One region of the Fictibacillus arsenicus genome, then DNA from elsewhere that is predicted to be linked to it. Evidence: riboswitches for the same ligand, from Rfam matches in the RefSeq annotation. Region 1 holds a riboswitch; the other holds the start of a gene.
What was found. Region 1 has a riboswitch for S-adenosylmethionine ahead of ABE41_RS11410 (homocysteine synthase). Riboswitches for the same ligand answer to the same signal wherever they lie in the genome.
Positions count from the first base shown of each region.

Region 2: another riboswitch for S-adenosylmethionine. It lies ahead of ABE41_RS00055 (methionine ABC transporter ATP-binding protein); the one in region 1 lies ahead of ABE41_RS11410 (homocysteine synthase).

Region 1 is NZ_CP016761.1:2,215,399-2,219,317, reverse strand. Features, by position in the region: gene ABE41_RS11415 (LysR family transcriptional regulator) at 1-259, shown strand, start outside; gene ABE41_RS11410 (homocysteine synthase) at 457-1,764, opposite strand; SAM riboswitch class I at 2,007-2,111, opposite strand; gene ABE41_RS11405 (sulfite exporter TauE/SafE family protein) at 2,153-3,064, opposite strand; SAM riboswitch class I at 3,280-3,385, shown strand; gene ABE41_RS11400 (YezD family protein) at 3,471-3,614, shown strand; gene ABE41_RS11395 (phosphoadenylyl-sulfate reductase) at 3,721-3,919, shown strand, end outside.
Region 2 is NZ_CP016761.1:7,357-11,275, reverse strand. Features, by position in the region: gene ABE41_RS00065 (MetQ/NlpA family ABC transporter substrate-binding protein) at 1-208, opposite strand, end outside; gene ABE41_RS00060 (methionine ABC transporter permease) at 224-886, opposite strand; gene ABE41_RS00055 (methionine ABC transporter ATP-binding protein) at 879-1,892, opposite strand; SAM riboswitch class I at 1,960-2,067, opposite strand; tRNA gene ABE41_RS00050 (tRNA-Ser) at 2,545-2,637, opposite strand; gene serS (serine--tRNA ligase) at 2,867-3,919, opposite strand, start outside.

The sequences.
Region 1 (3,919 bases):
TAAACATTCTCCTGAAATTGCTTTTCGTTTAGATGATGAGCAGGCAATTATCTCAATGGTTAAAAACTCGCTGGGCGTAGCCATCCTGCCAGAAATCGCTTTACATAATCTGCCTGACTGTGTGAAAAAAATCCCTCTTTCAGGTGAACGAGCTATTTCTTCCATTGGTATAGGTTCGATATCCTTTAAAAATCTTTCGCCAGCTGCCGAAAAGTTTATAGCAGCATCCACCTTATGGTTAAACGAAAATATTACATGATTCTTTAACTAAGAATCATGCGATTATTTAGCCAAAAACGAATTATCACATAATTTCTCCATTTCATCACATAATTTTTTTGACTAATCATATAAAAATCCCATCTCATTACATAAAAAAATGGACTTCATCACATTATTTAACAATTTTTTACATAAATAAAACTCAGAGCAATTATGCTCTGAGTTTCGTTGTTTTTACAACCCGCTTGGAGAAAGTACGATTGCTTTTAATGCATGATCAAGATCATAAATAAGATCATCTACCGTCTCAATTCCGATGGATAGACGGATTAATTCAGGTGAAACTCCTGATTTTCTTTGTTCTTCCTCAGATAACTGCTGATGGGTTGTGCTCGCAGGGTGGATGATCAAGGACTTTGAATCTCCTACGTTAGCCAAGTGAGAGAAGATGCTTACATTCTCAATTAATTTTTTTCCTTCTTCTACGCCGCCTTTAACACCGAAAGTAAGAATGGCTCCAGCTCCTTTTGGGAGATATTTTTGTGCAAGGTCATAATATGGGCTGCTAGGAAGACCTGCATAATTTACCCAGTCTACAGAAGGGTGGCTTTCCAAGAACTGTGCTACCTTAAGAGTGTTTTCAACGTGTCTTTCTAAACGCAGTGACAATGTTTCTAATCCTTGAATAAACAAAAATGAATTGAACGGAGAAATGGATGATCCTAAATCACGAAGTAACTGGACACGAGCTTTTAATATATAAGCAAGCGGACCGAATGCTTCGGTATAAACGATACCTTTGTAGCTTGGATCTGGCTCCGTTAAGCCAGGGAACTTTCCGTTGTTCCAATCAAATTTACCGGAATCAACTATTACACCACCAACAGATGTACCGTGGCCGCCAATGAATTTTGTTGCGGAGTGTACGACGATATCAGCACCATGCTCGATCGGACGACAAAGATAAGGTGTAGCAAGCGTGTTATCAACAATAAGTGGAACACCCGCTTCATGAGCAATATTAGCAAGACCTTCAATATCCGCTACATCAATTTTTGGATTCCCGATTGTTTCAACATATACTGCTTTTGTTTTTTCTGTGATCGCATCTTTAAACGATTGAAGGTTATCGATGTCAGCAAAACGTGTCTCGATACCTAGTTTTGGCAAAGTCACAGAGAAGAGATTGTACGTTCCACCGTAAAGAGAAGTAGAGGCAACGATTTCATCGCCTGATCCAGCGATATTGAAAATAGCATTTGTAATGGCAGCCTGGCCGGAAGCAACAGCAAGTGCCCCCACACCGCCTTCTAATTTAGCAATCGTCTGTTCAAACGCATCTTGTGTGGGATTCATTAAACGACTATAGATATTTCCGAATTCTTTTAAAGCAAATAGATTTGCTGCATGTTCAGTGCTGTTAAACTGATACGATGTTGTCTGATAAATCGGTACCGCTCGCGCACCTGTAGCAGGATCTACTTTCTGTCCTTCATGCAATGAAATTGTTTCAAAACCGTACTCTCTTTTTTGTTCGCTCATTTTCAAATCTCTCCTCAATGTTTAAATTTTTTTGTTATCCAATATGAATTTCAGATTCAACTTATCCAGTAAAGAAAACTTGGCTGACGCCAATCCTTTCGAGTCAGCTTTAGTTGCACTTATACGATCGACCTTAACTTGTTGCGAAGTCGAAAATCATCGTGCAAACAAGTTATACTTTCTGATAGTGCAAAAAAGACCTCTTCCAAAAGAAGAGGTCCCGATGATATCACACGATCGAAGTCTCATCTTTCAGAACGTTAGCTGTTCTGCTGAAATTAGCACCATGCATTTCTGCTGGTTGCCGGGCTTCATAGGGTCAGTCCCTCCGCCTCTCTGGATAAGAAGATTGAATATTGAATTAAAGACTATAATACATAGCTAATAATCAATAGTCAACTGAATTTTTCAAAAATTTCGGATTTTTATTTTCGTCATTACTTTTTTTCGGAAAGCTTTTTACTGTATAGATGATACCTACAGCCCAAAATGCCGCAAGAACAAAATAAATGGCAAACATAACATGAGATGACAAACCAATGGTCAAAAACAGAGTCCTAACATTAGTTACGATAATCAGCCCACCAACTAAGACCCCTAAAATGTGTGAGGGAATTATTCGGACGAGCCATGCAGCAATCGGAGCTGCAACGATACCGCCTGCCATGAGGGCACCAACCCAGAGCCATTCAACTTGCTCCCATCCAAGAGCAATAAAGAATCCAGCAGAAGCTGAAACGGCTACAGCAAATTCACTCGTATCAACGGAACCTATAACTTTTCTAGTTTTCATATCTTTTGCCATAAGGACAGGAGTTGTTACAGGACCCCATCCACCACCACCTGTCGCATCTAGAAATCCAGCAAGTAAGCCAAGGGGCATTAGCTGTTTTTTTGAAAAAGAGTTTTCAGAGGGTGCCGTCTTTCTTTCTCCAAGTTTATAGAGAAAACGAAACAAAATATAGATTCCAAGAATAATAAGAAATAGAGAAACATATGGTTTCACAATATCTCCTGGAAGGCTGCTTAAAAAACAAGCGCCTAAAAATGCACCGATCGAACCCGGCAGAATTAAGCGGAGAACCACCTGCTTATCAACGTTTCCAAACTTAATATGGGAAACTCCGGATGCTGCTGTTGTCACAACTTCAGCAAGGTGGACAGAGGCAGATGCTGCTGCGGGCGCAATCCCCGCTACCAAGAGCAGGGAAGTCGAAGTAACCCCATATGCCATTCCGAGTGAGCCGTCGATCAGCTGTGCCATAAGTCCAATAAGCGCTAGAACTATTAACTTTTTCATCAAATTCCTCCTCAAAATAAAAAGGCCCTTAACAAGTCATGTTAAGAGCCTTCGGTTTTTCCGATCAGCAAATTCGGATGAAATTTTAGTTATTACTATATGTTCCAGGAAGACAAATTGTCAACTGCAGGTTTAATTTTTTCAGAAAAAACAAGAAATAAAAAAATTAGGGCTTGATATCCGTTTCAGATGTGATATGATTTTTAAAAATTAAACTCTTATCCAGAGTGGTGAAGGGAACTGGCCCGATGAAACCCGGCAACCTGCGATTCGTAAGGTGCTAACTCCAGCAGAATGTTTTTACATTTTGGAAGATAAGGTAATACGTTTACCTCCACTATCTTTCCGAAATGGGAAGGTTTTTTGTTTTATTAGAGATATTTTGTAAAAAAGGGAGGCCAGTGGAGTGGCGAACGAAAAGAGTGAAAACGATTTTCTTCCTCAGCTTCAGAAAATGCTGAGCAACATCAAATTTGGATCCGTAACTTTAATCGTGCAAGATGGAAAAGTGATTCAACTCGAAAAAAACGAGAAGGTACGAATTAAATAGCGCTGACTAGAAAACTAGAGGCGGTTTTAACGTAAAGGGCATGTCCCTTAAAACGTTAAAGCCGCTTTTTGTTGGTCTATTTGTTTTTCATGAAGGAGGTAAAAAATTGCTCACCTATGAAACATGGGATAACAACATTCAAGAGTTTAATAGTGACAACCTTGAGAAAGGTGCATTAGATGTCCTGAAATGGGCGTATGAAATGTATGACGACGATCTCGTATATGCGTGCAGCTTTGGAATCGAAGGAAGTGTTTTAGTGGATCTTGTTTCTCAAGTCAAACCAGATGCTCAAGTAGTTTTTT
Region 2 (3,919 bases), 1.8 Mb from region 1:
GGATATAATCGCTGAATTCAACAACCTTTACTTTATAGCCTTTTTTCTCTAAAGAGGGTTTTATCGCTTTGTTTACCATATCTGTGTAAGGACCAGCAGTTGCTCCAAGGGTAACTTCTTTATCTTTTGATGCCCCTGATGTGGAAGAGCAAGCAGCTAAAACCAGTACAGCAATTGCAGTGAATAGTGTAAGTATTATTTTTTTCATGTTGAATCCCCTTTTTTATCTTTTATTTACCGCTCGAGCTACTCCGTCACCAATAACCTGCATAAGCTGCACAATGACAATCAGCAGAACAACCGTTGTAAACATTATTGTGTTGTCGTATCTGTAATAGCCGAATCGAATCGCAAAGTCACCGATTCCTCCGCCACCTACAATACCTGCCATTGCAGAGTAGCCTAATAAACTTATTGCTGTGACCGTAATCGCTTGAACGATTCCAGGTTTCGCTTCAGGAAGCAGCACTTCTCGGATGATCATCCATGGCGTTGCTCCTACGGCAACCGCCGCTTCAATCACACCTTTATCGATCTCCCTTAATGAGGTTTCGACTAGACGTGCGAAGAATGGAATAGCGGCTACAGACAATGATACTGACGCTGCAGTTGGACCGATCGTCGTACCCGTAATCAGCTGAGTTAAAGGCAGCAGAGCTACGAGAAGAATGATAAAAGGTACTGATCGGATCAGATTAACTAAAATACCTGCAATTTGTTTAATCCAGACGTTTTCAAACAATAATCCTTTGTCTGTAACAAACAGGGCTACTCCTAATGGAAGGCCGACGATCAGAGAAACACCTAAAGAGATCGCGACCATATACAATGTCTCAAAAAATGCTTTATTCAAATCTGGCAGGATGCTGTACAAAGAATCAAGCAACTTGTTTCACCACCTCTAAATTTTCGATTCGGTCTTTAATGTAAGCTATGGCACGCTTAACTTCTGCCTCTTCCCCTATCAGTTCCATAATAAAAATCCCGAGCGGCGTTTCCTGGATGTATTCAATCTTTCCGTGAAGAATATTTCCTTTTACCTTAAAGTTTTGGAAGAGTTCAGAGACGACTGCTTCTTCTGCAATCGCGCCTTTAAAATGAATTTTAATCACCACTCCTTTACGCCCTTTTAATAGCGGTTCCGGAAGATTCATCTGTATGACACTGCTTATAAACGTTTTCGTTAACTCTTTCTCCGGATGTGCAAATAAATTATAAACATCACCCGTCTCGATGATTTCTCCATCCTGCATCACTGCCATCCGGTGACAAATCTCTTTTACGACTTCCATCTCATGTGTGATTAGGACAATTGTGATGCCAAGCTTTTTATTGATGGATTGCAGAAGTAAAAGAATAGCTTTTGTCGTGTTGGGATCAAGAGCTGAAGTAGCTTCATCACAAAGCAAAACTTTCGGATCGTTGGCTAGTGCCCGTGCAATTCCGACCCGCTGCTTTTGACCGCCGCTCAGTTGAGCCGGATACTGATCCTTTTGATTTTCTAACCCTACCATCTGTAAGAGCTCAAGAGTCTTATGATTAATTTCATCTTTCTTTTTTCCAGCAGCTTTTAACGCAAACGCGATATTTTCATAAACGGTTTTTGCACTAATAAGATAAAAATGCTGAAAGATCATCCCTATTTTAAGCCGCTCTTCCCGTAGTTCTTTTTTAGATAATTTCGTAATGGAGACACCGTCGATTAAAATTTCGCCTGATGTTGGCTTCTCTAGTAAATTTAAGCAGCGGAGGAGAGAGCTTTTGCCAGCACCGCTGTAGCCGACAATTCCGAATATCTCACCCTTTTCTATCGTGAGTGAAACATTCTTGACTCCAACAATGTCTTTTCCTTTAGCGGAATATATTTTCGTTACATCACGCACTTCAATCATATTTCTGTCCTCCTTCAATATAAAAAGCCCTCTTCATTCAATGGAAGAGGGCGAATAGACATACATCGACTTATCTTCCAGAATGAATGAATCATTCTGCAGGAAGTAGCACCGTTCCATAATGGAGGTTGCCGGACGTCATTGGGCCTGATCCCTCAGTCTCTCTTAATAAGTGTTGATTATTTGATTAAGTTATAATTGACATATTACTACCTGTCGAAAAGTTCTGTCAATAATATTTTTTAATACTTTAAATTGTTAGCGCTTACATTCCTTATAGGATAAGGAAAAATTATTTTATAGTTAATTAAGTTGCCATTGAAAGTAGTTGATTTTCCGCTCCAGGCTGCTCGCTTTCCAGGGGGCGTGCGGTGAGCATCCTGCCGCTTTGCGCCATTAGGAGTCTCCACCTGACCGCTTCATGGAAGTATCCTTGCTCCTGCGTCTACAAGTAAATGCTACCGATGTGGCTTCCTCGTCGCATACCTAGCGAGAAGCTTCTCAGGTGGTAGGCACGCACCTTGAGCTCCAATCAACTTGCAAATGATGAAAATAGAAAAAGCCAAAAGCAACAATCCTTTAGAAAATAGCCATGAATAAAAACAACAAAAAACCTCACCTGATAAGCTCAGATGAGGTTGAAATATGTATATGGAGGAGGTAGAGGGATTCGAACCCCCGCGGGTCGTTAAACCCCTGTCGGTTTTCAAGACCGATCCCTTCAGCCGGACTTGGGTATACCTCCGTGTGACTGACAAGAACTATAATAACATGTGAGTAAATATAGTGTCAACGTAATTTTATAAAAAAATAAAATCTTTTTTCGCAAACTTTGTCGCTATTAGAAGTTGTGGATTTCCGCACCAGGCAACAGATTTTTGCGAGGCGTCTCACCCAATGTTAAAGTCATCCGTAAAATAAAAATTAGGGCTGTCCAAAGTAAGTTAAACTTACTTTGGATAGCCCTATTTGGTTTACTTGATTACCTCTTTATTGCCCATATATGGACGAAGTACTTCTGGAATGATAACCGTTCCATCTTCTTGCTGATAGTTCTCTAAAATTGCTGCTACTGTTCGTCCGATTGCTAAACCAGATCCGTTTAATGTATGAACAAACTCAGGCTTGCCTTTCGCTTCTCTGCGGAAACGAATTTGAGCACGGCGCGCTTGGAAATCTTCAAAGTTAGAGCAAGAAGAGATCTCGCGGTATTCACCGTAGCTTGGAAGGTATACTTCGATATCGTACTTTTTAGCAGCTGTAAATCCAAGGTCAGCCGTACACATGCTTAGTACACGGTATGGAAGATTTAGAAGCTGCAGTACTTTTTCTGCATGGCCTGTCAGCTTTTCAAGCTCATCGTAAGAATCTTCCGGCTTAACAAAGCGTACAAGCTCTACTTTATTAAACTGATGCTGACGGATCAATCCTCGTGTGTCACGTCCAGCAGACCCCGCTTCAGAACGGAAGCATGCGCTGTATGCTGCATACGTAATTGGAAGCTCCTCACCCGTTAGAATTTCTTCACGGTGCATATTTGTTACAGGTACTTCTGATGTTGGAATTAAGAAATAATCCTCTTCACGAATCTTAAATGCGTCTTCTTCAAACTTAGGAAGCTGTCCAGTTCCTGTCATGCTTTGACGATTAACCATGTATGGAGGCAGAACCTCTGTATACCCGTGTTCGTCTTCATGAAGGTCCATCATGAAGTTGATCAGTGCACGCTCTAAACGTGCCCCAAGACCTTTATAAAAAGCAAATCGGCTTCCTGTAACCTTTGCTCCTCGTTCAAAATCAACAATGTTCAAGTCAGTTGCGATATCCCAGTGTGCTTTTGCATCAAAAGAAAACTCTGGCACATCACCCCAGTGTCGAACGGGTACGTTATCATCTTCTGTTTCTCCAACAGGGACACTCTCATGAGGTATGTTAGGCAGCGTCAGCATAATTCCGTGAAGATCTTCTTCTACTTGACGAAGTTCATCATCAATCGTCTTAATTTTATCTCCTACTTCACGCATCTC